DNA from 3 places in the Pseudoalteromonas sp. AOP7-A1-14 genome. Region 2 is predicted to be linked to each of the others. Evidence: predicted binding sites of a transcription regulator. Region 2 holds the regulator's gene; each other region holds the start of a gene.
The links. Region 2 encodes sigma-54, which starts transcription at its own class of promoters, with help from an activator protein. Its sites were predicted from a motif close to GTTGGCACGNNNNTNGNNT; they were not measured.

Region 1 (10,325 bases), on a different contig from region 2:
AATTTAATTGCTCGCCCCCTTTGTCCACGTTTTATGACCTTAGTGGCCAGCCCTACTTATTTAAAACATAACTCAACTCCCACACAGCCAATACAACTACAGCAACATAATTGCCTAATTGCCATGGGTAACCGCTGGCGCTTTAATGTAAATAACGAGGTGCAAGAAGTAAAAGTAACGGGTAACTGGCGTAGCAGCCACCCTAGAGCACTGCTAGGCGCCACTTTAGCAGGGCTTGGTATTGCTCACTTAGCAGCTGATATTGTTGATGAATATGTAGCAACTGGCCAGCTACTTACTATTTTAGAAGAATTTCAAGTAACTGATAACGCCTCATGGTTGGTTTACCCGCGTAAAGACTTAATGCCGTATCGGGTTAGGCTACTGATAGAGTATTTACTAAAAAGTTTTAGCAGTGAAATGTAAGGGATTATTAAAAGTTCGGCTTTGCATAACTCAGTACTCAAGTTAATATTGACGCAAATAACAATAATAATTATTGAGCCAACATGAATGACTTTTATCAACTTTCAACGATGACCTTGCAAGGCCAACCCTACGAATTTAGCGATCTAAAAAATAAAGTCGTATTAATAGTCAATACCGCCAGTGAGTGCGGCTTTACTAAGCAATATGAAGGGCTACAAACACTACATAAAAAATATGCTGAGCTGGGTTTAGTGGTGCTGGCTTTTCCTTGTAACCAATTTGGTAAGCAAGAGCCCGGTAATGCAGATGAAATAGCTAAAGGCTGTTTAATTAACTATGGTGTAGATTTTACGGTGATGAATAAGGTTGATGTAAACGGCGAGCATGCTCACGCAATTTTTCGCCATTTGAAGTCACAACTTCCGGGGCTATTTACTCGCAAAATAAAATGGAATTTCACCAAGTTTTTAATTGGTTCAGATGGCCAGGCAATTCAGCGTTTTGCGCCTTTTACCAAGCCACAGCAAATTGAAAGTGCGATTGTTAAGGCGCTTAAAAATAAGTCGTAAGCATTAAAACAATAAAGAGGCATTAGGCCTCTTTACTTTTAGTCGTTTAAGTACTCATCAAAGTCATCATCACCTATACTTTTACGCAAGCGTTTTTGCTCCAGGTAGTCTTCCAACTTTTTTTTCACTTTTTGCTTTTTCTTGTCATGTTGATTGCGCCCGACCATTTCGTACTCGTCTTCAACAAAATCATCATCTAGCGCATCGTAACTAAATGTCTTACTCACAACCCACTCCATAAAATGCTTGAAACCAACCAAACGCTCATTGCGACAAAAGCTGGTAGATTAAATAAATTTAATGCGGCTATCCAGACTATGAAGGCGCATTAAAATAAAGCCATATTGCTACCTTAAATAGCTTCTATGTCATTAATGTGAATAAATAGCGCTAAATTTGAATTTTAGAAAGTGAGACTTTTTTATCGAAACGATAAAAAAATTTTATTACCCAGGATTTATTAGTCAAATTGACTAACTATTAGTTTATTTTTAATAAAAGGCTTTACATAAAGTTCATCGTAAAACGTTAACTCCTTGTTTATAAATACAAAATACAATTGGCATTAAGCTTGATAATAACTACATAATAACGAATTATTATTTCAAATAAGATGGAAAATAACATGAAAAAGTTACTGTTAATTAGCTCATTACTCATTACGACTTCTGTAATGGCGCATAACGATCATGATAATAATATTTCTTTTAATGGTGAGCAGTGCGACGTTGAGTTTCATAATGACGTGCGTATTAAGCCTAACGAGTTAGAGATCTTCACCAGTGATAATCACACCATGAAAATTGTTAATGACAACCAACTTTATATCGATGATCAAAGTATTACACTTAATAGTGAGCAGCGCCAAGCAATCAACGATTACTCGGAAAGCCTGCGTAGCCAATTACCCGAAGTTGCTGATATAGCCCTAGAAAGCGTAAAAATTGCAGGTGTTGCAATTAATGAAGTCGCTCAAGCATTTAATATTGAAGAGCTTGATAGTATCGACAAGTTAATGGCTGATATTGAAACTAAAGTAAACGATACTTTTTACCAGCAAGATGATTTTGTGATGGGCCAGCAAAGCTTTCAAAAATTTGGTGAAAACTTTGAATCAGATTTTGAAGAGCAAATATCAGCTGCGGTTGAATCTGCAATCAGCCAGTCCATGGGTAGTATTTTAATGGCGGTAGGCTCACAAATGATGGACTCAGGTGGCGACATGAAAAGCTTTGAACAACGCATGGAAAACATGGGCACAGCAATAGAAACCAAAGTAGAGCAGCAGGCTAAACGTTTAGAAAAACGCGCAGATACGTTATGCAGTAACTTTTCGGTTATTGCAGAGCAAGAGCAGCAACTTGTAACGCTGCTTCCTGAGTTAAAAAGCTACTCATTGTTTAGCTACAAGCAAAACACCTCTAAACAGTAAAGTTTTGATATCCCTTTTGCAGCAAATGGCTTAATTCCACTTGCTGCTTTTTTACTTTTAGCTTGCTGAGTTAATTCTGCCAAAGTATAAAAAACCACCTCTAAACGCTCTCACCCCATGGCAAGCCAAAGCTTATTCTAAAGCAACTACGGTACTTCTTTCCCACAGAAAATAACCCCTAGCGTAATACTTATACCCACAAAAAGTGCTAAATGAAAAAGTTTTACTGTACCGTACTCTGGGCCTAAATCAGCCTAAATAACGGTCATACTCACCACTGGCAATAAATTCATACAAGGTCCACGGATTAATACACGGCGCCGAACAATTCAAAGCACACTTTTAACGTCGTACTTGAGCTGCAAATTTACCCGCTATAATCCAATCAACACGATAGCTAGGATTCTAAACTCAACGGTTAAAGGCACAACGTATGAAAAGCGCAGCGTTATATAGCAATTGTACTAACCTGGATATTGGTATTAAGTAAAAAGTTACCGATGCATAATTCAGTTCACGATCATGGCTTACTGGCACTTTGCAATTTTGGCTTAAATTACTTTATTGGACGCAAATTACCAAAGCTCAGCAATGGTCTCTATCACATTTTCAATACTGCTATTTAATGAACACAATCAATACCCGGTTATTCTTTACTAAACAGATTGTAAGACGTAGTTATTTTGGTGCAACCCTGTAGGTTATTGGTAAACAGATGGCAAAACATATTTATTTTGGTGCAAATCTGGAGGTTATTGGTATCATGAGCGTGTTTTGGCCACAAAACCAGCAATTCGACTTGAGTAACTGGGTGTTCGTCGGGTTACTCCTTGCACTTACGGGTACCTTTGTGGCCTCATTGGGCAATATGGTGAGTGAGCGCAACTCATTGCACTGTATTGGTGCCATGCAAGGTAACATATTGGTGCTATATAAGTTAACATATGGGGCATGTTATATAGTGCACTTGGCTTAGCCATATATGTACTATTAAGTAATAGTAATTTTGTTATTTCTGCCCTGAGTAGCTATTGGTTATCACTGCTTTAGTTCGCGGTCTTCGGTATTGTGATTTCCTTTACATGCTACTTAGCTTTACTAAAAATATCCGCCCAGAGCGGGTCTGTTACGTAATAGTATTATTTCGTTAGTTGCAGTAACGCTAAGTAGTATTTTTGAATACTTTATTTGGCAAGCTAATACCTTTTTAGGGTTTAGTTTAGTGCTACTCGGTAATGCTATTGTACTGACGCCCGCCCACCAAGCGAATTAACGCTTTTTTGCTGCCAGATCATTTCAGCAAAAAAGCTCTATCCCCAGTTAGAGTGCGCTATTGCGCAACTAACGCCAAAGCGCCTACCTAGTAGGCGCTTTTTTTATACTTTACTTTTTTATAACGCAAGACAGATGGATGAACACTATTTTTAGCTCGCGTTAAACTGATAAACTCCCATCGGCTTTAATTAATAAACCAAACGTTTTAATTGTGGCTGGTATCGATATAACTTGGCTTTAAACTCAAAGCAGCGCTGCATTAAGTTTTAGCTTTACAGTTAAAGCCCCGTGCAAAGTTATTATCTGTTTCACATGATAAAAACGCTAATGATACAACCACTATTAAATAATGCATTCACTGTTAAGTGCAGCAACCTATCAGCCCTTATTACCACTACTAAAAACACTAAAGCGACCTGGCAAACTTTTTCACGGTTTAAGTCAAAGCTCCCATTGGTTAACTAGTCGATACTTAACCCCTTCCTTGAGGTAGCCTATAGTAATTAATCAATTATTTTTTAGTATTTTTTTAGCTATAGACTCTCTTGTTACCACCATCTACATACGCTTTTCCTTGCTAGACTTAACGGCCACTTAAAAACACAAAAAAGCAAATTATATTAATCTGAATAATTACGCAGCCACTTTATATTCAAATGCATAAACCTATACAAAATAAAAATAAAAATGAATAAACACAACAAGTTAAAAATAAACCGCTATGCATAAAAATGCAACACCTTAAAATCTCACAAACTTAACAACAAGTTAATAGCCACTTTCAGATAAATAAAACTAATCCTTCAACCTCAATTTTTATCGTTGTCTTTTTATCCAAATAGCATGCAAAATACGCACGTTTTCAACCAAAACAATTCGGAGCAAAAGTAATGACACCAGTAAATACATTAAATGGCGCAGCAACCCCACCTGTGGCAACTAAATCAACCAATCGCAAAGCAAAAATGTTAGCTAGACTTAACCAGTATGGAAAAGCGCTCGCATTAGGCGGCGTAATTCAATACAAATAATCACCCAACCATGATTATTTTAGCGGTGCAGCAAACATCCAACCACTAAATGAAGACTCTTCTTTAGCTCCTCGTTTGCTGCAACCCTTTATTATTTAATCTATAAATACGCTATTTACGCCCATCTATATAATAAAAAAGCCTTTTTAGAACAAAAAACCATCAAACGAACATTTTGCTATTTACACACCTCAATCACCTGCGTATTATTCTTTCCCAACGGAGAGATGGCAGAGTGGCCGAATGCACCGGTCTTGAAAACCGGCAGGGGTTTGTAGCCCCTCTAGGGTTCAAATCCCTATCTCTCCACCATTTTATGTTTTGGTGATTCACTCGATTATCAAAATAACAGTTTATGCGCCGGAGAGGTGGCCGAGTGGCCGAAGGCGCTCCCCTGCTAAGGGAGTATAGGGTTTGTAGCTCTATCGAGGGTTCGAATCCCTCCTTCTCCGCCATTTATTATCGAAGAAAGCCCCACAATTTATTGTGGGGCTTTTTTTGTTATAAAAAATAACAGAAGGCAGGTGAGAAGCTTCTACAGGGTTCGCCCAAACGTTGTCTTAAACCAAGTTAAACGCACGTAGTGCGGCCGAAGGGTAAAGTACATGGACATAAGCAAGCCTATTCATTTCCTGTAATGATCAGCAAATTCCGACTTCAAATCTGCAATAATCTCACTGCGTTAGGCCCTCTTGTTAGTTTTTGTTAGTATTTTATAATCTTAGTCACCTTTACTTACGCGAACTAATCTTATGACTAATACTATGACTGAACTTGAAAAAATGTTGGCGGGCTTACCTTATGTCGCCTCCGATCCCGAACTTGCGAAAGCGCGCACTCACGCAAAGGTTATTTGCCATCAGTTTAATTTGGCTGATCCTACAACGCCTCATGAGCGAGTTAAAATTCTTGGCGAATTACTTAAATTTAGAGGCAAAGCGTATCTTGAGCCAATGTTTTACTGTGATTTTGGTCGCAATATTGAATTAGGTGATAACTTTTATGCTAATCATAATTTAACTATATTAGATGTTTGCAAAGTGACGATTGGTAGCAATGTGATGTTTGGCCCACATGTAATGATCTCAACAGCCACTCACCCTATCGACCCTATTGAGCGTCGTAGCACAGAATCTGGAAAACCAATAACAATCGGTAACGATGTCTGGCTCGGCGGTAATGTGTCGGTGTTGCCAGGAGTAAACATTGGCGATAACTGTGTGATTGGCGCAGGTAGTGTAGTTACTAAAAACATTCCAGCCAATTCAGTGGCCGTTGGTAATCCATGTAAAGTTACCAAAAATATAGAGGCTAAATAGCCTCTCTGGTTGTTAACGCGGGTTAATTCTGCACACTAAACTTGTCGGCATCTAAATGTGCAGGAAAGCGTTGTTTAAACAGTTCAAGTGGCTCCTTACTGATTGTACTAATGATGACCTCACTTTGATTGTCTTGTGCCAGTGCTTGGGTGTCACCTTTAAAATCATACACACCAGTGCCACCATTATGCGCAACGCCATTACCATCATCACCCACCCGATTAACCGCCAATACGTAACATTGGTTTTCCATCGCGCGCGCCATCAGTAAGGTATCCCATACTTTGCGTCTGGCTGCGGGCCAATTAGCGACATTGACCATTACATCATAATCATTACAACTACGTTGAAAGACCGGAAAACGTAGGTCATAGCACACTTGCGGTAAAATTCTAAAGCCATTGAGCGTAAATATTTTACGCTGCTCGCCAGCTTGTACAAAATCGCCCTCTTTCCCTAAACAGAACAGATGGCGCTTGTCGTAAAATTTAACATCCCCGTTTGGCCACACCCAGTAAAAGCGATTGGCTTTTTTATCACCTTGCTGTACGAGTACCGAACCGGCAATTACTGCATTGGCTGACTTTGCATTTGCGACCATCCAATCGAGCACCTTACCATTTTCAGGCTCTGCGCAATCTAGGTTAATAGCAAAGCCGGTGGCGAAGGTTTCAGGTAGTAAAATGAGCTCAACTGATTTATCGATATCCGCAATTTGAGCGCTAAAGCTTGCTAAATTAGCGTCTTTATCTAACCAGTTAAGCGATGTTTGTATTAAGGCAATGGTTAAAGTTGACATAAAATCTCCGCAGCTTGTAATAAGGTCAATTCGTTTTTAGCAAAACATAAACGAATTACTCTATCATTGCTAGGCTGCTGATAAAACACACTGAGCGGAATGGCCGCAACACCGGCTTGTTCAACTAACCACTGGCAAAATTCAATATCATTTAAATCAGAGACATCACTGTAATCAAGCAATAAAAAGTAAGTACCTTCGCTTGGCAAAATAGTGAAGCGGCTCTGTTTTAGTGCGCCGCTAAGTACATCACGCTTTCGTTGATAAAACTCGCTAAGCTCGTCGATATGTTCCCCTTCCTGTTCTAGCATATCTGCCAAAGCATGTTGTGCGGGGGTGAAGCTTGAAAACGTTACATATTGGTGAACTTTACGAAACTCTGCGGCAAGTTCGGCCGGGGCAATACAATAACCCATTTTCCAGCCAGTGCTATGAAAAGTTTTACCAAAGCTTGAAACTACAAAGCTTTTAGCAAACAGCCCATCATCACGCAGTACACTTAAATGCGGCTTATCATCAAAAGTAATATGCTCATAAACTTCGTCACTTATTACATATAAATCGTGCTCTAAAACTAATGCTTTCAATGCAGCAATGTCGTGTACCTTCAATACTTTACCGCTGGGGTTATGCGGCGTATTGATAATAATAGCGCGCGTTTTACTGTTTACCGCCTTTGCTACCACTTGCCAATCAATTACATATTCAGGAGCACTCAATGCAACATGAACCGATTTACCACCAGCGAGTTCTATCGCGGGCTGGTAGGAATCGTAAGCGGGGTCGAATACAATCACTTCATCGTCTTTGCGTACAATGGTTTGAATTGCCACAAATAACGCTTCTGTTGCACCCGAGGTAACGGTGACCTGCTCGCTGGCATTAATATTAGCGTTGTATTTACGCTTTGCTAATCCAGCTACTTGTTGTTGTAAACGGGGTATACCTGCGGATGGAGAGTATTGATTCTCACCTTCAAGCACATAATGGTTAAGCTGCTTTTTAAGTAGCTCTGGCACCTCAAATTCAGGAAATCCTTGTGATAAATTAATAGCTTGGAATTGATTTGCAAGCATGGTCATTTGACTAAAAATACTGGTGCCTAAATTTGGCAGTTTACTTTCAAACACAGGTGGCCCTTAATGATGGTTTTGCGCCCAAAGCGATGCTATCATTGCACTAAGTAGAAGTATAGCCGTCTATACTATTTCAGTAGCTTGGGGGAATATATGCATAACAATACTGCAATTTCAGAACTTATAAAAGCAGGTAAATGGATCAGCCAGCGCGGCTGGGTCCCCGCCACAGGTGGAAACTTTTCAGCGCGCACAGCGACTGGTTTTGTTGTCACGGCAAGTGGCTTTGATAAAGGTCAATTAGGCACTCACACCTTTATTGAGCTTGACCATTTGGGTTATCGCACCGCTGGCGCAGGTAAACCCTCAGCCGAAACTGAATTGCATTTAAGTATGTATAAGCTTATTCCTCATGCTAATTTTGTATTGCATACCCACTCGGTCGCAGCAACCGTGTTATCACGCGTGATTAAAGGCCACAACCTAGATTTACAAGGTTATGAAATGCAAAAATCATTGACTGGCAATACTTCACATCTAGACACGCTAAGCATTCCTATTTTTGATAACGACCAAGATGTTGACCGCCTAGCCTTATTGGTCAGCGATCACCACTTACACAGCCCTATTGAACATGGTGTGCTTATTCGTGGCCATGGTTTGTATGTGGTTGGCCGTAATCTTCAAGAAGTAGAGCGTCACCTTGAAGGTTTAGAGTTTTTATTTAGTTGCGAGCTTGAGCGTTTAAAGCTTGAAGCCATACAAGCAGGATTCAAGGTATGATCAAGGCATTACTTACCGATATTGAAGGTACAATTACGCGTATTTCGTTTGTAAAAGAGGTGCTATTTCCCTACGCAGCTAAACAATTACCTGAATTTGTAAAAGCCAACCAACATCAACCGCTAGTGGCAGAGCAAGTAACTGCCGTTAAAGAGCTTATCGAGCAGCCAAGTGCAGATATAAACACGGTAATTAGTGCCCTGCTTGAGTGGATTGCCACAGATAAAAAAATCACTCCACTCAAACAACTACAAGGTTTTATTTGGCAAGCTGGTTATGAAAATGGTGATTTTACCGGCCATTTATACCCTGATGCCTACCATTTCCTAAAAAACCAGCAACAAGCAGGCCAACAACTTTATGTGTATTCATCAGGATCGGTGAAAGCCCAGCAGTTAATTTTTCAGTATTCGGACTTTGGCGATATTCGCTCACTGTTTAATGATTATTTTGATACCAAAATTGGGGCAAAACAACAGTCAATCGCTTATGAAAATATTCTTGCAGAACTTCCTTTCGCCGCAAGCGAAGTACTGTTTTTAAGTGATGTGGTAGCTGAACTTGATGCCGCTAAAAGCGCTGGTTTAAAAACCCTACATTTAATTCGTGACGGTCAGGCAAGCTCACAAGAGCATAATTATATTAACGACTTTAGCCAATTTACTACGGAGTATTTAGCATGAGCCAGTTAACAATATTCGCTGATTGCAATGGCGATAATGCGCTTTTACAAAGTAACGATGCCAGTGAAATTACCACAGAGCTTGCTAAAGTAAATGTACGTTTTGAGCAGTGGCAGGCAACAGAAACCATTACCACTGATACTAGCCATGAAGAAACCATTAATGCTTACAGCGCTGATATCGAACGCCTAAAGCAACAAGGCAAGTACCAAACAGTAGATGTTATTTCACTCGCTAAGGGTAACCCATCAGCCAAGGAACTACGCGCAAAATTTTTATTTGAGCATACTCATTGTGAAGACGAAGTACGCTTTTTTGTAAAAGGCCAAGGCTTGTTTTGCCTACACATTAACGACAAAGTTTACCAAGTACTTTGCCAACAAGGTGACTTGATTTCAGTACCCGAGCTTACCCCACATTGGTTTGATATGGGCAGTGATCCTGAGTTTACCGCGATTCGCTTATTCAATAATACCGAAGGCTGGGTAGCACAAAGTACCGAATCTGAAATAGCCACGCAATTTCCGTTATTAGATTAAGTACCTATAAGTAAAGGGATATAAATGCAAAAGCTATTCTCATACGGCACATTACAGTTTGAACAAGTACAGCTTGATACCTTTAACCGCTTGCTCGAAGGTGAAACTGATACTTTATCAGGCTATATCGTAAGTGAAGTAGAAATTACTGATGCCGCAGTACTTAAAAGTAGCGGACAGCGTTTTCACCCTGCGCTTATAAAAACAGGGCAAACAACCGACACTGTAACCGGCACCATTTTTAGCATTACCGAACAAGAGCTTGCCAATGCCGATAGCTATGAAGTTGACGACTACGTTCGTGTAGAAGAGATATTTAATACAGGTAACAGCGCTTGGGTGTATGTGGCAAAGGTTTAGAGTCTTCCTTTTAATTTACCGGCTAAGACT
Region 2 (10,325 bases):
GCGTTTATCGTATTTATTGCTGGCCTTATTACTATATCAATTAAAGCCAAAAAACAAACTCAAGCTGATGACCCATTTGTCAGCGAGGCCTGCGAAGACGTGCCTAATAATGTACCAACTAAGTCAGCCGTATTTTGGTTAGCAGTGGGTATAATATTACTCCCTATTAGCTCGCACTTTTTAGTCGGCTCTGCGGTCGATATTGCAAAATATTTTGGCTTAAGCGATTTAGTTATTGGTTTAACCATCATTGCCATTGGCACCAGCTTACCCGAACTTGCTGCTAGCGTTGCTGGGGTATTAAAAAAAGAGGACGATTTAGCTCTAGGTAATATTGTCGGCTCTAATATTTTTAATATTCTAGCTGTTTTACCATTGGCAGGTATTATTAATCCGTCAATTATCGACCCATCAGCAGCCAACCGAGATGTACTGATAATGATAGGCGCAACAATTGCACTTATCGTCATGTCCTTGAGTTTTAGAGGCACACACCGCATTAATAGAGTAGAAGGCGGTTTATTACTAGTCGCATTTATTGCCTATCAAGGCTATATTTTCAGCCAAGTTGGCTAACAGCCATTCATCATACGAGTAGCACAATGACGCAGCTAAATTTTATAGAGCAAGGTAAGCGAGTACTTGAAATAGAACGCCAAGCGCTTGTAGATATAAGCCAATATTTGAATGATAACTTCAATCAGGCTTGCCAGTTAATGTATCAATGTGATGGCCGCGTTATTGTAATTGGCATGGGTAAATCTGGTCATATTGGCAATAAAATTGCTGCAACACTCGCCAGTACCGGGACCCCAGCTTTTTTTGTTCATCCTGGTGAAGCCAGTCATGGCGATTTAGGCATGATCACCCCAAATGATGTTGTTATGCTCATTTCAAATTCAGGTGAAACCAGCGAAGTACTTAATATTATACCGGTACTAAAACGTATTGGCGCAAAAGTAATAAGCATGACAGGAAACCCGCAGTCAACTATGGCTACCCTCGCTAATGCACATGTGTGCATTAAAGTCACTGAGGAAGCCTGTCCACTGGGGTTAGCCCCAACTGCCAGCACCACCGCCACACTTGCCATGGGCGATGCCATGGCAGTTGCACTGCTTGAAGCTCGTGGTTTTACCGCTGATGATTTTGCACTTTCACACCCTGGCGGAAGCCTAGGTAAGCGCTTACTACTGTGCTTAAACGATGTGATGCATGCCAATGAGCTAGTGCCTATTATCACTGATAAGCAAACCATTAAAGACGCATTAATTGAAATGTCGGCAAAAGGCCTTGGCATGACAGCCATTGTCGATAACCAAGGCTTATTAGCAGGGTTATTTACTGATGGTGATTTACGCCGTATTTTAGAGCAACGTATTGATATTCATGGCACCCCAATCATTGAAGTAATGACCCGTTCGTGTACAACCGCCAAAGCACAATTGCTAGCTGCTGAAGCACTAAATATAATGGAACGTCAACGCATCAACGGTTTAATTGTGGTTGATGATAACAACCGCCCTATTGGCGCGTTAAACATGCAAGATTTACTTAAAGCTGGAGTTTTATAATGCAATTTTCTGATTTATACCAGCCTCTAAGCCACGACGTAGAGCAACGCGCAAAAAAAATCAAAATGCTGATTTGTGATATTGATGGCGTATTTTCAGATGGTCGCATCTATTTAGGTAACCAAGGCGAAGAGTTAAAAGCATTTAACACCAAAGATGGTTTTGGCATTAAAGCGCTTATTAATAGTGGCTTTGAAGTTGCGGTGATCACCGGGCGTCATTCACAGATAGTTCAGCAGCGCATGACTAGCCTAACCGTACAACATATTTACCAAGGCCAAGAGGATAAGTTACTAAGCTATCAAGAGCTTAAAAATAAATTAAAGCTCAACGATGACCAAATCGCTTATATCGGCGACGATGGCCCTGACTTGCCTGTAATGGAACAAGTTGGCTTTGCGGTAGCGGTAAATGATGCGCACCCACTTATAAAGCGCCTTGCTCATTATACAACTATGCTACCGGGTGGGTTTGGTGCAGTGCGTGAATTAACCGACTTACTGATGTTAGTTAATAATAAACAGTTAACAAACACAGGCACAAGCTCATGAATAGCGCGCGTATAATTCTATCTATTTTATTTGTAGCGACTATGGTTTGGTTATGGTATCCGTACTTTAATCAACCTCTAGACAATCAAAATAAACAAGAAAAAATCATCGCTAAGCCTGATTATGTAGCAGTTGCCCTTAAGCAAACAGCTTATGATGAACAAGGCAAAATAAGCCATAAAGTCACAGCGACAAAAATGGAGCTTTACCGAAAGCTTGGCTTTACTTACTTTGAACAGCCTATATTTACAATATATAACGAACAACAGACTTGGCGAATAAACGCTAAAGAAGCCACGTTATACGAAAACAACACCCTTATTTTAGACGGTGATGTTGTGGCTAAAAATTTAACTAGTAATGCTATGATTGAAAATATTAACGCCGACAACATTGAAGTAAATATCGAAGCACAAACCATGCGTTCAGCGCAGCCGGTAGAATTAATCGGTCCGAATTTAAAGATCACTGGCCGCGGCCTCGAAGCCGATTTAAAAGCCGAAGTGATAGAACTTATCAACCATACGCGAACCATATATTATGACCAATAAACTAACTAAAATACTATTACCAAGCCTATTCATCGCTTTTTCAACAATCGCAGCCACGCCGCCTGCAGATCAAGTATCAATTAGTGCCGATAAGCAGCAAGCACAACTTAAAGAAAATGTGGGGATTTTTGAAAAAAATGTCGAAGTAATTCATGGTAATCGTCATATTACAGCCGATCGCCTTGAGGTTCATAAACGCGGCGATTTAGGCGAAAATAAACAATTGTTAATCGCAACAGGCAAGCCTGCCTACTTTGAAGAAAAGCAAACCGATGGCACTGTAATGAGCGCCAGCGCCAATGAAGTACGTTACGACGTAGCAAAACGCTTTTTGACCCTAGTTGGTGATGCTAAAGTGACTCAGGCAGGACAAGAAATTAATGCTAAAAGCATCACCTACGATATGCAGCAACAGCTTATTAGCGCCGAAAAAGATGAAAACTCTGACGACCGAGTACACACCATTTTAGTGCCTATAAACAGCAAAAAAGATAACGAAAAAGGCCAACCATGAGCACTTTAAAAGCAGAATTTTTAGCAAAAAGCTATAAAGGCCGCGAAGTCGTAAAAAATGTCGGTCTTGAAGTCAGTGCAGGTAGTATTGTTGGCTTACTTGGCCCAAATGGTGCGGGTAAAACCACCACTTTTTATATGATTGTTGGTTTAGTTCCAAGTGATAAAGGGCGTATTACTATTGATGAGCAAGACATAACGCTACTACCAATGCACAGCCGCGCACGCTTAGGAATTGGCTATTTACCACAAGAATCATCAATTTTTCGTAAACTCACCGTTTACCAAAATTTAATGGCAATTTTAGAAACTCGTAAAGAACTAAAAAAGACTGAACGCGAAGAGGTACTAAATGAATTACTTGACGAACTAAGTATTCAACACATTCGTGATAGCCAAGGCATGGCATTGTCTGGTGGTGAACGCCGCCGGGTAGAAATAGCTCGCGCATTAGCAGCCAATCCTAAATTTATTCTTTTAGATGAGCCTTTTGCTGGTGTTGACCCTATTTCAGTGTTAGATATAAAGAAGATTATTGAACACCTTAAAAACCGAGGTATAGGCGTACTTATTACTGATCACAATGTACGAGAAACCCTTGATGTTTGTGAAAAAGCCTACATTGTTTCTCATGGGGAGCTAATTGCATCTGGCACTCCTGAAAACGTATTAAATAATAAAACAGTGCGCGATGTTTACCTAGGTGAACAGTTTAGACTCTAAATCGACTAGCATCTGCTAGTATTAATTATGACAACATTTTAAAAAGGATTGTTAGAGATACATGAGGCAATCATTACAGCTGCGCATGGGCCAGCAACTTACAATGACACCACAGCTGCAACAAGCGATACGCCTGCTGCAACTTAGTACATTGGATCTCCAGCAAGAAATACAAGAAGCGTTAGATAGCAACCCATTACTTGAGGTTGAAGAACAAAATTTTAGTGACGAAGATGCTGGTAAAAATGAACAAAAGCAAGATACAGATGATGTCACGGTTAGCGCTTCGCCAGACGAAACCTCAAGCGAATACGAACAAGAAAGCTCAGAAGCATTAACTAAAGAAACCGTGAGTGACGAAATGGCAATGGACGTTACGTGGGATGAGTACATGAGTGCAGCCCCTAATACGTCATCAGGGCCAATGCCTGAAGATGAATCTATTTATCAAGGTGCATCAACAGAAACACTGCACGAATATTTAATGTGGCAACTACAGTTAACGCCATTTAGTCCCACTGATGAGGCGATCGCTTTAGCTATTGTTGAAGGCATCGATGAATCAGGTATTTTAACCGTTAGTTGTGAAGACTTATTAGAAAGCTTGAATCAAGGCGGCGAAGAAGAAATAGAACTTGATGAAATACAAGCTGTGTTAAAGAGAATTCAACTTTTTGACCCAATCGGCATCGGCGCACGCAGCTTACCTGAATGCCTATGTATTCAACTAAATCAATTTGATCCCGCAACCCCTTGGATTAGCGAGACAAAAAAGGTTCTAACTGATCATATCGATTTATTAGCCAGTCGTGATTACCGTACTTTAATGAAAAAGACTAAGCTTAAAGAAGACGAGCTTAAAGAGGTTATGACGCTCATTCACAGTCTCAATCCCAAGCCGGCTGATACCATTGTGCGTGAAGAATCTGAGTACGTTATTCCTGATGTGTCAGTGAAGAAAATAAAAGGCCGCTGGATAGTTGAGCTTAACCCCGACAGCATGCCAAAAATTCGTGTAAACAGCCAGTATGCGGCAATGTCTCGCTCTGTTAAATCAAGCAGTGACAGCCAGTTCATTCGCTCTCATCTGCAAGAAGCCAAATGGTTTATTAAAAGCTTAGAAAGCCGTAACGATACTTTATTAAAAGTAACTAACTGCATTGTGCAGCAACAACAAGGTTTTTTTGAACATGGACCCGAAGCTATGCGCCCAATGGTTTTAAATGATGTAGCTGAAATGGTGGAAATGCATGAGTCAACAATTTCGCGAGTAACTACGCAAAAATATATGCATACTCCACGCGGTATTTTTGAGTTGAAATACTTTTTTTCAAGTCATGTAAGCACCGAAAATGGGGGGGAATGCTCATCAACAGCTATTCGTGCTCTGATCAAAAAGCTAGTCAGCGCAGAAAACTCAGCGAAACCGTTGAGTGATAGCAAAATAGCAGATATATTGGCAGAGCAAGGAATAAAAGTGGCTAGACGCACCATTGCAAAATACCGCGAGTCGCTTGCTATTCCACCATCGAACCAAAGAAAAAGTTTGATTTAAGGCGTTAACACACAGAAGGAAAATGCTTATGCAATTAAATTTAACGGGTCGCCATGTAGATATTACTGATTCATTAAGAGACTATGTAAATAGTAAATTTGCGAAGCTAGAAAGGCACTTTGATCATATAAACAATGTGCATGTCATTCTTGATGTAGTAAAACTAAAGCAAAAAGCAGAAGCCACTTTACATGTCAGTGGCGCGGAGTTGTTCGCTTCGACACAGCACCAAGACATGTACGCCGCGATTGACGGACTTATAAATAAACTAGACCGCCAAGTAATCAAACACAAAGAGAAGATTGCTCGACATTAATCCTATGAAATTAAGCTCACTTACTTGTCAGGACTGCAGTAAAGCTGCGGTCCTTTTTAATAGCAAAAAACGCATTATTGAATTCATAAGCCAGCTAGCCCACGAGCAGTTACCGCATTTAGTCCAGCAAGATATACTTAATGCGCTGTTGACTCGCGAAAAGTTGGGGAGTACAGGTATAGGTAAAGGTATTGCTATTCCTCATGGCCGAATGAATGGTATTGATAGTCCTTTAGCGCTTGTGCTAGTGAGTAAATCACCCATTAATTTTGATGCTATCGATAATCGCCCTGTTGATATATTTGTCGCACTCATCGTCCCTGACGGTGATAGTGAGCTGCACTTAAAGACGCTAGCCGCCATTGCTGATAAACTAAACAATAAAGAGTTTTGCAAACAATTACGTAGCGCAAAAACGGACCAAGATTTATTTAATGTAATTGATGCACAATAAAGGAGACTAGTAATGGAGTTAATTATCGTCAGCGGCCGCTCAGGCTCAGGGAAGTCCGTTGCGCTACGAGTATTAGAAGACTTAGGCTATTACTGCGTAGATAATATTCCAGTTAACCTATTACCGTCTCTAGTACGAAGTGTATCAGACAATTACGACAAAATAGCTGTTAGCATCGACGTTAGAAACCTGCCTAAAGAACAAAAAGAATTTAACGATATACTCGAATACCTACCTGGATTTGCAAAACCAACTTTATTTTATTTAGACAGCGACGAGCAAACACTGATAAAACGTTTTTCTGAGACTCGTCGCCTGCATCCATTATCGATTGACTCTTTACCGCTTGATTTAGCGATAAAACAAGAAAAAATATTGCTGGATGTACTGATCACTCATGCTGATTTTATTATTGATACCACCGATTTAAGTGTCCACCAGCTGGCTGAATCAATTCGTGAAAAAATTCTCGGCAAAAAAGACAAAAAATTAATCATAACTTTTGAATCATTTGGCTTTAAACATGGAATTCCTAAACAAGCTGATTACGTATTTGACGCACGATTTTTACCAAACCCACATTGGGAACTTGAGTTAAAGCCACTGACAGGACTTGATCAACCAGTAAAGGATTATTTAGCAAGTCACAGTATAGTGCAAAAGTTCACCTGGCAAATTCAAACCTTTGTACAAACATGGCTGCCTCATTTAGAGCGTAATAATCGTAGCTATTTAACTATTGCTATTGGTTGCACAGGTGGCCAGCATCGTTCAGTCTATTTAGCGCAAACCATTGGTGAAAGTTTTGCAATGTCTCACTCAAATGTGAAAATTCGCCACCGTGAACAAGAAATATAAATACCAAGGTAGCCACAATTAATGTATGCAGAAGATACTTTTTTAATTAAAAACAAGTTAGGCCTACATGCTCGTGCTGCTAGCGTTCTTGCACAATTAGCAGTGCAATTTGATGCCACCATAACGCTATTTCAAGATGAAAAACAAGCGGCTGGCGACAGTGTCTTAGCACTGATGCTGTTAGAAAGCAGTAAAGGCAAAGAAGTAAAAGTTATTTGTAAAGGCCCTGATGCAAAATCCGCGCTTGCAGCCATCGGACAGTTAATAGCAGAGCGTTTTAACGAGCAAGAATAAGCTTGCGCTTGGTGTCTGTCTTTAAATTGCGGTAAACTAAATACAGTTTTTAGCCAAAACATTGTTAATTATCTGAATTTTTCTATCTTCGTAATAGTTTATTTTTATAAGGACGCCAATGCCCGATACTTTTGAACAGGATTATCCACTACAACAACTAAAACAGGTGACTCAGTCACTCAATAGTGGGCAGTTTGTTCAAGTCAGGCGTATGTTAGCAAAAACGGCCCCGTGCGATACCGCGCTATTACTAGAGTCATCTCCGCATAAAATCCGTAGTTTACTATGGCAACTGGTCGACCCTGATGTGCAAGGTGATGTACTCGAAGAGCTTTCTGAAGATGTGCGCTTGGGTATTATTGCGCAAATGGAACCTGAGCATATAGCTGCTGCCACTGAAGACATGAGCGATGATGACTTCGGCGAAGTATTACGTAGCCTGCCCGATACAGTTTATCAAAATGTGGTTGGCGCCATGGACAGCCAAGATAGAGAACGTGCTACCCAAGCACTTTCTTATCAAGAGCGCTCAGCCGGGGCATTAATGAACACCGATACGGTGACTATTCGCCCTGATGTTACTATTGATGTAGTCCTTCGCTATCTGCGCTTACGCGGCGAGCTACCTGAAGGCACCGACGATTTATACGTAGTTGATAAGCATAACTGTTTTTTGGGCGCAATGCCGCTAAGCGTACTATTAACTAACTCTCCGGATAAAGTCATTCGTGATTTGATGGATGAAGACTGTGAGTCAATTGCCATCTCTATGGATGAGAGTGACGTTGCGCAGCTGTTTGAACGCCATAACTGGATTTCAGCCCCTGTTGTTGATGATAACGCACAATTACTTGGTCGTATTACTATCGATGATATCGTTGATGTTATTCGTGAAGATGCTGAACATAGCTTATTGAGCTTAGCCGGCCTTGATGACGAAGAGGATACCTTTGCTCCCGTATTAAAAAGCTCCCAAAAGCGCTCTATTTGGCTTGGTGTGAATTTATTGACGGCGTTAACAGCTGCTTTTGTCGCCAGCTTTTTTGAAAACACTCTCGCTGTTTTACCTATTCTAGCCGTACTTAACGGTATTGTGCCGTCGATGGGGGGTGTTGCAGGTAGTCAAACACTCACTCTGGTTATCCGCGGTATTGCAGTTGGCCATATAAATCAAACCAACCAACGCTTTTTGCTGATGAAAGAACTGGCTATCGGCGCGATTAATGGCGTGGTATGGTCAATTTTAATAGCAGGCGTGGTCGCTATTTGGCAGTGGGACTTTAAGTTGGGAGCCGTGCTTGCTTTTGCTATGTTTATGAACTTAGTAGCAGCAGGTATAGCCGGTGCTAGTATTCCACTAATTTTGAAAAAGATGAATATAGATCCAGCCCTTGCAGGTAGTGTGTTATTAACTACAGTGACTGATATAATAGGTATTTTCGCCTTTTTAGGCACTGCAACTTGGTTACTGATTTAATTGAGTTAGTGTAAGAAAAGTTGCTTGAATTAGCTCAACTCTACATACTCACTAAGGGCGGCATTTAGTAACATGCACTTATGGTTTTTACTACTTAACACTTCTAATATTGCTGCCATCCTAGCTAACCACCCTTACTTTTCGTGTGCTTACAGCTATCCATAGCCATTCTCGTAATTCCACCTTAACTTCCATTATCCTTATTTATCCAAGCCTTCTATAATCCATTACTTACTTGCTCGGTGAAGTAGTATCCATAATTTTCTTCCATTGCTGCGCCGTCCATAGCGACACACTTTGTACATCCGTTTCTTTAAAATGACTTTCTTTTGTATGATTATACTCCATAACATTCCTCCTTGCAGACTTGCGCCTGTTCTTCCTTGTAAGTATTAATGAATACGGCTTATTAACGTCTAGCGATGATATAAATCGCATGGATCAAACCAGGAATATAACCCAGCAATGTTAACAAGATGTTAATCCAAAATTGTGCACCCAAACCTACCTGTAAAAAAACACCTAAAGGTGGAATGAGCACTGAAAATATAATACGTATTAAATCCATCTTGCGCTCCTTACTATAAAAAACTAAATCTCAAACTTAAAGCCCAAAAGACTGGGCTTTATAAAGTGACAAATATTACTTTTTAACGATAGTAAGATTGTCTTTAACATCTCTTACATCTTCTGCATTTGAGGCAATTTTAACAGCTAACTGCTTTTCAGCGTCAGATTCAACTGTACCGTTCAACGTGACTACACCTTTATCTGTATCAACGTCGATATTAGTACCGCTTACTTCAGAATTGAACAAATAACGCGTTGTGATAACAGTGGTAATTTTAGCATCTGTTAAGTCACTATCAGCGCTATCATCGCTGTCCATGTCTTTACTTTTCATCATGGCTGACTTTTTATCTTGAATAACAGTTAACTGGTTATCTACGTCCATGACATCATCAATGCTTAACACAAGTTCTTCAGCAAGCTCTTTATCAAGATCACTTTTCACTTTACCAGTTAATGTTACCTTACCATTTTTAACATCGGTATTAATGTCAAAATTATTCAGATTGCTATTCATTAACAGTACGGTTTCAGCCTTACCATCAACCCATGCATCTTTACTTTCACTTTCCCAGCTATTGGCTTGAGCACCCATTGCTGTTGTACCAAGAACTAAAGCTGCAATCATTGTTTTGTTAAATGTTTTCATAATCTGTTTCCTTTTGATTAGTTACGCTATTTAATATGCGAACATCGCGCCAACTTTATAACTATTAATAATCAATAAGATACAAAAAAACATTTAACCGTTGTAATTTTTTTACAAGCTACTCGGTAATTTATTCCTAGTATTGCAACAATAGATAAACACTTCATGGTCATTTGTAAGTATTTTATACTGGGCTATAACACTCAGAGCAATCGGTAGATTTCGTAAGAGTGAATTTTT
Region 3 (10,325 bases), on a different contig from region 2:
GACGTCCTTATAGTGATTCACAAGTAATGCTAGATGTGTTGGTAGAAGGTGTTGGCCAGCTTAGAATGCTAGCACGCATTAGCGGCCGCAAAGCCACTAAACATAAAGCTCAACTACAACCTTTTCAAGCACTATTAATCCATTACAGCGGTAAGTATGAGCTAAAGTATATTAATCGGTTTGAGCTTCATGGCGTCTCCCCGAAGCTTACAGGCGATAAGCTTTATTGCGGCTTTTACCTCAATGAGCTAACAAATCGCATAGTGCCAATTAATGAGCCTATAGAGCAGGCATTTAATTTATATCAACAACATTTAACTAAGTTAAGCATTGAAAAAGAGCCTCAGGCGATATTACGTTCGTATGAATTTCAGTTGCTTGAATTATTAGGTTATGGAGTTGATTTTGACTATGATGCTGAAGGTGAAAAAATCCATCAAGATAAGCTTTATCGCTATTTTGAAGAGCAGGGTTTTATTGCACAAAATGATAAAGCCGTTAGCGGTTTTACAGGTTTGCAACTCATTGCTATTTCACAACATGATTTTCGTCAAGACGATGTATTACACGTTGCTAAACAACTAAGCCGTTACTTAATGAAACCATTATTAGGTAGTAAGCCATTGAAAAGCCGTGAGCTTTTTATTAAATAATTTAAAAACAGGTAAAAACATGAAAGACATTCTTTTAGGTGTAAACGTTGATCATATTGCTACTTTACGCCAAGCTCGCGGCACTAGTTACCCTGATCCTGCACACGCTGCAAGTGTGGCAGAGCATGCGGGGGCGGACGGTATCACTATTCATTTACGTGAAGACAGACGTCATATTCAAGATCGTGATGTGTATGTTATGGCTAAAACTATTCAAACTCGTATGAATCTTGAAATTGCGGTAACCGATGAGATGATTGATATTGCTCTTGAAATACAGCCTGAATATGTTTGCCTAGTGCCTGAAAAGCGAGAAGAGCTTACCACTGAAGGTGGTTTAGATGTGGCAGGAAATCTTGATAAAATAAAAGCAGCTACTACCAGGCTTAGCAATGAGGGCATTAAAGTGTCATTATTTATTGATGCAGATAAAGCCCAGTTAGATGCCGCAAAAGTGTGTAATGCCCCTTATGTTGAAATTCATACTGGCGCTTATGCGGATGCACAAAATGATGCTGACACACAAAAAGAGCTTGAACATATCCGCCAAGGTGTAGAGTATGCTGCTAGTATTGGCTTAGTCGTCAATGCAGGCCACGGACTGCATTATCACAATGTAAAACCGATTGCCGCAATGCCCGAAATATATGAACTAAATATTGGCCATGCAATTATTGCTCGCGCAGCCATTGATGGTTTAGACAAAGCCGTGCGCGATATGAAACGCCTTATGCTTGAAGCAAGACTTTAATTAAGTATAAGATAGGTTTAATTAATAACAAAAAAGCGACCCAATTGGGTCGCTTTTTTAATTTTAAACTAAATTGCTATTAGCAATTCGTTTCTTCAGCATTCATGCCTTCTTTAGCTTCTTCACAGGCGTCTTCAACACCATTTTGCACGTCTGTTACAGCTTCATCAATGCGCTCTCCGGCATCCTCAGCATGGTTATCTTCACAACCCATAATAAAAAAACTTGCGAATAATGCGATAACACCTGCTTTAATTGTTGATGATTTCATAATGTAATTCCTTGTCGAAGGTTAAAAAGATTAATAAGTTAATTAGTATCTAGGGTTTTTTTCCTCGTAAGGCACCAGAAACTAATGAAATAACTAATAGTACTAAAAATATAAAAAAGATTATTTTTGCTATTCCTGCAGCAGCACCAGCGATACCACCAAAACCTAACACTGCAGCGATTAACGCAATAACTAGAAACGTAATTGTCCAGCGTAACATTGTATTCTCCTTGGTTCATCTAAATCGTTCGTATCATTGATAAGCGAGTTACGTGCCACTTTTTAAGTTGTTGATTTTTATTGTTTTAATTTATTTTCCAAGCTGGGTATATTTGAGTGTTACGTAATTTTTACGACTTGTCATGTAACTTATTCATACCATTAATGTAAGTTATGGCGCAGAGAGTTTTATACGTAAATAAGCGTATAATATCTATTTTATTCTTGGTAAGACCAATTTCATGTTAAGTTAACTTTCTTTATAGTGCCATTATTTTAAAGCGCTAAATCTCACATGTTTTTTCGCTTTTATAATTATTATCTATATCGAGTGCTTTTATCGTTTAAGTCCTATCGGTTTTCATTGTTATCAACAGTATTAAGTTAAATATTGATATGTTACTTTAGTAGTAATTGGTTATACCATTTGACAAAGTGCTAGACAATAAATAGAGCTTTGTTATGATTAGTGCATAAATATTAAGTATAATCGGATTTTTATTTAATTGTTCGGTTGAGTTATCAAGGGGAGCAAGATGGATGTAGGTGCTTTACTTACTACCGCGGCAAGTTTAATGCTGACAGGCATGGTGGGAGTATTTCTTTTTCTTTCGTTTTTAATTTGGGCTATTTCACTTATGTCCAAAATAGCTGCGCGGTTTGAAAATCCCGTTGCGCCGCTTGCTCGAAAGGCGTCAATTCAAGCAAAGGGTGTTCCTAGTGAACATGTTGCTGCGATCAGTGCGGCCATTGCTCAATACAATAACAAACAATAATTCTAAGAGGTAATTCATGGCTAAATTAAAACTGACAGAGCTTGTACTACGTGACGCACACCAATCATTGCTGGCTACACGTATGCGCCTTGATGACATGTTACCAATTGCGAGTAAACTGGATGACGCAGGTTATTGGTCAATAGAATCATGGGGCGGAGCTACTTTTGATTCATGTATTCGTTATTTAGGTGAAGATCCTTGGCAGCGCATTCGTTCTTTAAAAGCCGCAATGCCAAATACCAAGCAGCAAATGTTGTTGCGTGGTCAAAACTTATTAGGCTATCGTCATTATGCTGATGATGTAGTAGAAAAGTTTGTTGAGCGCGCCCATAAAAATGGCGTTGACGTATTTCGTATTTTTGATGCGATGAACGATGTACGCAACCTTGAAACCGCCATTAAAGCGGCTGTTAAAGTTGGCGCGCATGCACAAGGAACCATTTCATACACTGTAAGTCCAGTACATACGTTAGACATGTGGTTAAAGCTTGCAAAAGAGCTTGAAGAGCTAGGCTGTCATTCTATTTGTATTAAGGATATGGCGGGGTTATTAAAACCTTATGATTGTGAGCAGTTAATTAAAGGCTTAAAAGAAACCGTATCGATTCCAATTGCAATGCAGTGCCATGCAACAACAGGGCTAAGTACTGCTACTTATCAAAAAGCGATAGATGCAGGAATTGACATGCTTGATACTGCAATTTCGTCAATGAGTATGACTTATGGCCACAGTGCTACTGAAACCATTGTATCGATAGTTGAAGGCACTGAGCGCGATACGGAACTTGACTTAAATCAGCTTGAAGAAATTGCAGCGTATTTTCGTGATGTTCGTAAAAAGTACGCCGCTTTTGAAGGTAGTTTAAAGGGCGTTGATGGTCGTATTCTACTCGCACAAGTGCCTGGTGGCATGTTAACTAACATGGAAAGCCAGCTTAAAGAGCAAGGTGCTGGCGATAAGCTTGACCAAGTATTGCTTGAGATCCCACGTGTTCGTGAAGATCTAGGCTTTTTACCATTGGTTACACCGACCTCGCAAATAGTGGGTACGCAAGCAGTATTAAATGTATTAACTGGTGAGCGTTATAAAACGATTACTAAAGAAACTGCCGGTGTATTAAAAGGCGAATATGGTGCAACCCCTGCGCCAATGAATAAAGAACTACAAGAGCGCGTACTAGAAGGGGAAGAGGCAATTACTTGTCGCCCTGCTGATAAGATAGTGCCAGAGCTTGAAACCCTGCAAACTGAGCTTGAAAAAGAAGCACAGGAGCAAGGTATTGAACTTAGCGATGAAAAAATTGATGATGTATTAACTTATGCATTATTCCCGCAAATTGGCCTTAAATTCCTTAAAAACCGCAATAACCCTGATGCATTTGAGCCAGTGCCTAGCGCTGAATCGGCTAAATCAGAAAAGCCAGCGAACGAGTCGTCTGATAAAACCGTTACTGCTGAACAGTACAGCGTTAAGGTTGATGGCAAGGTTTATGACGTTGTCGTTGCACAAGGCGGTGAGCTTAAAGAAGTAACGCTTAAAGACAGCGAGCTTATTCCACAATCAGCGTCAGTAGCTTCGTCTGAAACGCTAAATGCACCACTTGCTGGTAATATCTTCAAAATAAAAGTAAAAGCAGGTCAGGCTGTTGAAGAAGGTGAAGTGGTTGTCATCATGGAAGCTATGAAAATGGAAACCGAAATACGTGCGACCCATGCAGGCACAATTTCAGAAATACTCGTTACTGAAGGCGATTCAGTATCTACGGGTGATGCCATGATCACATTAGCGTAGGAGTACAGAGGATGGATGGAGTATTAAGCCTCTGGAACGCCACAGGCATCGCAAACCTTACTTTTCCTGCACTTGTTATGATTGCAGTTGGCTGTTTATTGTTATTTTTAGCCATCGCTAAAAACTTTGAACCTTTATTATTGGTACCTATTGGTTTTGGCGCAATACTAACAAATATCCCGGTGGCCGGTTTATCCGACCCCGGTGGTCTACTGTATTACGTTTATCATATAGGTATTGATACTGGTGTATTCCCATTACTTATATTTATGGGCGTTGGGGCACTGACAGACTTTAGTGCGCTTATAGCTAACCCTCGTATGCTATTGCTAGGCGCTGCGGCGCAGTTTGGTATTTTTGCTACCTTATTTGGCGCAATACTATTAAATTATGTGCCTGGTTTTGAGTTTAGTTTACAAGATGCTTCCGCTATCGCTATCATTGGTGGGGCAGATGGGCCTACAGCAATCTTCTTAGCCTCTAAACTTGCCCCTGATCTACTTGGCGCAATCGCCGTTGCAGCTTATTCATATATGGCATTGGTGCCTATTATCCAACCGCCAATTATGCGTGCGCTAACGAAACCAGAAGAACGTCAAATTCAGATGCCGCAGTTACGCGCTGTATCCAAAAAAGAGAAGATCTTCTTCCCGCTGATGGTGCTTAGTTTAACTATATTGTTTTTACCCGCGGCTACCCCACTAGTAGGTATGTTCTGTTTAGGTAATTTAATGCGCGAGTCTGGCGTTGTTGATCGGCTAAGTAACAGTGCACAAAATGAAATTATTAATGTCACCACTATATTTTTAGGTTTAGCGGTAGGTTCAAAGCTTGCAGCAGATAAGTTTTTAACTGTTGAAACTATTGGTATTTTATTGCTCGGTGCACTGGCATTTTCAATTGGTACAGCTTCAGGTGTATTTATGGCAAAAGGCTTAAATAAAATATCTAAAACGCCCGTTAACCCACTCCTTGGGGCAGCAGGTGTATCAGCAGTACCTATGGCTGCGCGTGTAGTTAATAAGGTGGGTCTTGAAAGCAATCCGCATAACTTTTTACTTATGCATGCAATGGGCCCCAATGTTGCCGGTGTACTTGGTAGTGCTGTAGCCGCTGGTATATTACTGGCATTGGTTGGTTAAGTTTATAAACTAAATGAAGTATGAAACGATTACTTCCAACCTTTTAGCGCAGTGATTACTGCGCTTTTTTTTGTCTGTCGTTTAGGTATACTCAAATTATAAATAAATTGATAGCTTAATAACTTAGAGGATAGTATGAATATATTTGTGATATTAATTTCACTTTTTATTGCGTTAATTATTCTCGTGCCTTTATTAGAGAAGTACCAATCAAAATTAGGCTTAGATAGCGCCACTAAGTACGCTAAATATATTTGGCCATTAGTGATGATCTCCCTAGTTGTACAATTGATTTATATACTCTTAAATTAACGCTTTTATATCTCTTGTAAGGTAGTTATATAAGGCAACTTTAATGATATCGTGATTTCTAAAAGTTAGTTCGTGAGATGAGCTCTGAACAATATGTAACTCACATTATTTCTCGGTGTGAGCTGACATGGTAAGTTTGATGGGCTCAAATTAGATCAAGTTGCAGTTGGGCGTAAAATTAGCACAAGTGGCATTAGTTAAAGTAGCAGAGGTTTGATTTTACCACTGAGCTTAAAAGTTATTGGGATGATATTAACGGTCATTATCTGCATATTATGGCCCCAGTTACTTTAATTCAAGTCGGGCTTAGTGGCTACGCTTCAATCAGTGAAATTATTGAGCGGGCTGGTTTTTACATAAGGCGTGATACGTGTATTGATGCCGAAGAGTGAATCATTACAGCATAGACTCCGGTATAGACTCTTAGGTATTAAAAAGCCGTTACAGTAATAGCTGTAACGGCTTTTTAAGTTTTATTAGCGACACTTTATTTATTTTAGAGCTAGTTGTAACTCACGGTTGCGTTCTAGTTGCGCTAAGAATGTATCTGCAATTGGTTTAAATTTAGCTAATTCTTCACGCGGAAGTGGTTCAGATTTAGGTAGGTCAACCGTTTTTGGATTGCGATGTACTCCGTTTACTAAAAACTCATAATGTAAGTGGGCACCTGTTACACGGCCAGTAGAGCCTACGGTGCCAATTTTTTGACCTTGTTTAACACGCGCGCCTGTTTTAACCATTTTTTTGTTTAAATGTAAATACTTAGTGACATACTTAGAGCCATGTCTAATAAATATATAGTTACCATTATACTTACTGTAGCCGGCTTTAATAACTTTGCCGTTACCTGATGCTACAACTGGCGTGCCTGTACGTGCAGCAAAGTCAATACCACGGTGTGGGCGAACTAAGCCTGTAACTGGGTGTAAACGTTTAGGATTAAAGCTTGAGCTAATATATTTAAAGCTAACTGGCGCTCGTAAAAATGCTTTTTTCATACTGCGCCCTTCAGGGGTGTAGAAGCGTCCATCGCTATGGCGAATTGCAGTAAAACGTCGATCTTGACTAATAAATTCAGCTGCAATAATTTTACCGGTGCCAATGAATTCACCATCTACATAGTGTGATTCGTAAATAAGGCCAAACTTATCGCCTTTACGAATATCATTAGCAAAATCTACATCCCAACCGAAGATATCAGCAAAGTTCATAATTTGGCGCTCAGATAACCCCGCGGCAATACCTGATGTCCAAAAGCTATTTGAAATTTCACCACCTGCAGATTTGCTAAGGGTTTCGATTTCTTTACTGTCTATTGAAGTGTCATAATTACCTTCTTCATTTAAGGTAATAAATAAGGTATCGGTTTTTGAGATTACATAACGTAATTGTGCAAGTGAGCCATCATCTGCAGTTGCAAAGCTAAGTGTTTCACCTGGATGGATTTTAGTTAACTTACGCGTTTCTGCATTAGTATTAACTAGCTTATAAACGTCACCTGCAGAAAACCCGGCACGCTTAAAAATAAGAGCTAGATTATCCCCGTTCTTAACCTTAAAATCGACAAGGTCATATTCGGGTAACTTTTTTGCGGCTTTATCTGAATTTAGCTCAGTTAGCTTTTCGTTGTCATCAAGTTTAACCTGTAACTCGTAGCGTTTACCAATTTCTAGTGCATCTGCACTATTGTCTTTTGAAGCGGTGGCTTTTTCTGAAGGAAGAAAGGTTAAGCCGATAATAGCAGAAACCAACCCAAGAATAAGCAATTTGTGTTTTTTAGGGAGCTTGTGCACCACGTGAACCATAACGTGCCTTTTCCTGCTGTCAAGATAATTAAGTACTAATATTGCAGGATATACTTAATAAAGCGTTAATACCAGTGTTTTGTGGATTTAAACTGACGTTAATATACGCTAGAATTACCCTGTAGCTGAATTTTTTGGAGTAATAAACAGTGGATTTACAAACCGCTCTAGCAGAGATTAAACGCGGTGCAGAACAAATATTAATTGAAGACGAATTAGTCGAAAAGCTAAAGTCTGGTAAAAAGCTTAAAATTAAGGCCGGTTTCGATCCAACAGCCCCAGATTTACACTTAGGCCACACTGTTCTTATCAATAAAATGAAAACCTTCCAGGACTTAGGTCATGAAGTGATTTTCCTAATTGGTGACTTCACGGGAATGATTGGTGATCCAACGGGTAAAAATGTAACCCGTAAGCCACTAACAAGAGATGACGTTTTAGCTAATGCTGAAACCTATAAACAGCAAATTTTTAAAATACTTGATCCAAGCAAAACTACGGTTGCATTTAACTCAACGTGGATGGAGCAACTAGGCGCGGCTGGTATGATCAAATTAGCTGCTCGTCAAACGGTTGCTCGTATGCTTGAGCGCGATGATTTTAAAAAGCGCTATGCTGGCAACCAATCAATAGCTATACACGAGTTTTTATACCCACTAGTACAAGGTTGGGATTCTGTGGCACTGGAGTCTGATGTTGAACTTGGTGGTACGGATCAACGTTTTAATTTATTAATGGGTCGTGAATTACAAAAAGATGAAGGCCAAAAGCCTCAAACCGTTCTAATGATGCCTTTATTAGAAGGTACTGACGGCGTTCAAAAAATGTCTAAGTCGTTAGGCAACTATATTGGCATTACTGATACACCTAACGAGATGTTTGGCAAAATAATGTCAATTAGTGACGTATTAATGTGGCGTTATTATGAGTTACTTAGTGCTTTATCGATTGAAGAAATGGCTGAACTTAAACAGCGTGTTGAGCAAGGCACTAATCCACGTGACATTAAGATTCAACTTGCTAAAGAAATAATTACTCGTTTTCATAGTGAGCAAGATGCAGAAAATGCTCATCAGGATTTTATTAAGCGCTTTCAAAAAAATGCTTTACCAGATGAAGTCCCTGAACTGACGGTAACTATTGAGGAAGAAACAATCTTCATTACTAACCTTTTGAAAGAGGCTAACCTTGTGGCAAGTACCTCAGAAGCCATGCGAATGATTAAACAAGGCGCTGTAAAGCTCAACGGTGAGATAAAAATAACAGATACCAAATTAGAAATAGCTAAAGGTAGCTCTGATATTTATCAAGTGGGTAAGCGTAGGTTTGCAAAAGTAACCGTGGCATAATAAGCCGAGTTATAATTCAGCTAAAAACTAGCTTCGGCTGGTTTTTTTATGTTTAGTGCAAGTTAAAGATAGTTAATTAGGATAAAAGCCAGCTCGATACTCACAATGGGTCAAGAGCCAAAACTCTTAGCTTGTTGTATGAGAGAAAATGCTTTAGGAATATCATCAATATTTGGCAGCACTACCAGTGCCAACGCGCATTGTATGGTATTAGGTTCTCTTATAAACAGCAACCCCCCAATTGAATAGCTAAAGATGCAGAACATCCGCTTAATAGCCAGCCACTATTGGTTTGATAAAAATGCCGTCCGTGATGCTTTATATAACGAATACTTTGTTTAGTGGCTGTTCTGCCAGAATAGTCAGAGTTACTAGCCGAAGCGGTATAAACTCTATAATAAATAGTATTATTTTAAGTGGTTTTAATAACTCTTTGGCTGTGGTTTTTTGTTTAAGGAGCCGTGCTATGCGAGTGGGTTTCCTTTTCATACTGGTGTTTTCAAGGCATTAGCAAAGAGTTTAATTAGATAATAGCGCCGAGTAATAAGTAATATGCTTGGCAAAGGCAGCATAAATCACCTTTAGAAATGTATTAATTTATTCGATTAATATCAATAAGATAAGGTTAATAGCGCTCAGCTAAGAGCGCAGCAATAAATACGATAAAGTCCAAATGGTTTTGAACAACCGCATTAACTTTTTATAAACTGACCGAGATCAGTTTTTCAAGTAAGGCAACGACCATTTTCGATGAGTTTATAGAGGCGGCTTCTAAATACTCTTCAAATGATTGTGGAGAGTCTTTACCGGCAATATCTGACATTGAACGAATAACTACAAATGGCGTTTCAAGTGCGTAACATGCTTGTGCTATTGCAGCACCTTCCATTTCAACGGCAAGCATTGACGGGAAATCTGCTCGGGCTTTATCAATACGAGCTGCGTCACACATAAATGAGTCGCCGGTACAAATTAAACCAATAAGGGTTTTTATATCACTGATCTCTGAAATACTTTGCTCAGCAGCTTCAATTAACTTGGGGTGCGCAGCAAAGCCTGCAGGCATTTGTGGAACTTGGCCAATATCATAACCAAAAGCCGTTACATCAACATCATGATGGCGAACCTCGGATGAAATAACCACATCACCCACGCTTAAAGAGGAAGAAAAACCACCGGCAGAACCTGTATTAATAACACAATCAGGGCTAAAGTTATCGATTAATAAAGTAGTGGCGATTGCAGAGGCGAC

Region 1: the regulator sigma-54 is predicted to act here: its motif matches at 1,557-1,575, upstream of ACT3RM_RS00155 (YggN family protein).
Region 3: the regulator sigma-54 is predicted to act here: its motif matches at 1,937-1,955, upstream of ACT3RM_RS06705 (DUF1328 domain-containing protein).

The regions. Positions count from the first base shown of each region.
Region 1 is NZ_JBQSVO010000001.1:22,623-32,947, reverse strand. Features, by position in the region: gene ACT3RM_RS00170 (LysR family transcriptional regulator) at 1-426, shown strand, start outside; gene ACT3RM_RS00165 (glutathione peroxidase) at 510-998, shown strand; gene ACT3RM_RS00160 (PA3496 family putative envelope integrity protein) at 1,037-1,225, opposite strand; gene ACT3RM_RS00155 (YggN family protein) at 1,624-2,430, shown strand; gene ACT3RM_RS00150 (hypothetical protein) at 3,146-3,406, shown strand; gene ACT3RM_RS00145 (hypothetical protein) at 4,596-4,736, shown strand; tRNA gene ACT3RM_RS00140 (tRNA-Ser) at 4,958-5,048, shown strand; tRNA gene ACT3RM_RS00135 (tRNA-Ser) at 5,099-5,191, shown strand; gene ACT3RM_RS00130 (sugar O-acetyltransferase) at 5,501-6,055, shown strand; gene ACT3RM_RS00125 (amidohydrolase) at 6,078-6,854, opposite strand; gene ACT3RM_RS00120 (methionine aminotransferase) at 6,842-7,984, opposite strand; gene ACT3RM_RS00115 (methylthioribulose 1-phosphate dehydratase) at 8,084-8,713, shown strand; gene mtnC (acireductone synthase) at 8,710-9,396, shown strand; gene ACT3RM_RS00105 (1,2-dihydroxy-3-keto-5-methylthiopentene dioxygenase) at 9,393-9,935, shown strand; gene ACT3RM_RS00100 (gamma-glutamylcyclotransferase family protein) at 9,960-10,295, shown strand; gene mtnA (S-methyl-5-thioribose-1-phosphate isomerase) at 10,292-10,325, opposite strand, start outside.
Region 2 is NZ_JBQSVO010000011.1:20,331-30,655, forward strand. Features, by position in the region: gene ACT3RM_RS03535 (calcium/sodium antiporter) at 1-576, shown strand, start outside; gene ACT3RM_RS03540 (KpsF/GutQ family sugar-phosphate isomerase) at 603-1,574, shown strand; gene kdsC (3-deoxy-manno-octulosonate-8-phosphatase KdsC) at 1,574-2,125, shown strand; gene lptC (LPS export ABC transporter periplasmic protein LptC) at 2,122-2,676, shown strand; gene lptA (lipopolysaccharide transport periplasmic protein LptA) at 2,666-3,190, shown strand; gene lptB (LPS export ABC transporter ATP-binding protein) at 3,187-3,912, shown strand; gene ACT3RM_RS03565 (RNA polymerase factor sigma-54) at 3,974-5,467, shown strand; gene hpf (ribosome hibernation promoting factor) at 5,496-5,783, shown strand; gene ACT3RM_RS03575 (PTS sugar transporter subunit IIA) at 5,788-6,237, shown strand; gene rapZ (RNase adapter RapZ) at 6,250-7,095, shown strand; gene ACT3RM_RS03585 (HPr family phosphocarrier protein) at 7,117-7,389, shown strand; gene mgtE (magnesium transporter) at 7,508-8,866, shown strand; gene ACT3RM_RS03595 (YqaE/Pmp3 family membrane protein) at 9,276-9,434, opposite strand; gene ACT3RM_RS03600 (BON domain-containing protein) at 9,510-10,085, opposite strand; gene ACT3RM_RS03605 (HesA/MoeB/ThiF family protein) at 10,270-10,325, opposite strand, start outside.
Region 3 is NZ_JBQSVO010000028.1:9,416-19,740, reverse strand. Features, by position in the region: gene recO (DNA repair protein RecO) at 1-653, shown strand, start outside; gene pdxJ (pyridoxine 5'-phosphate synthase) at 673-1,404, shown strand; gene ACT3RM_RS06710 (hypothetical protein) at 1,484-1,675, opposite strand; gene ACT3RM_RS06705 (DUF1328 domain-containing protein) at 1,725-1,895, opposite strand; gene ACT3RM_RS06700 (OadG family protein) at 2,431-2,670, shown strand; gene oadA (sodium-extruding oxaloacetate decarboxylase subunit alpha) at 2,687-4,465, shown strand; gene ACT3RM_RS06690 (sodium ion-translocating decarboxylase subunit beta) at 4,477-5,607, shown strand; gene ACT3RM_RS06685 (peptidoglycan DD-metalloendopeptidase family protein) at 6,411-7,724, opposite strand; gene tyrS (tyrosine--tRNA ligase) at 7,874-9,073, shown strand; gene mtnN (5'-methylthioadenosine/S-adenosylhomocysteine nucleosidase) at 9,774-10,325, opposite strand, start outside.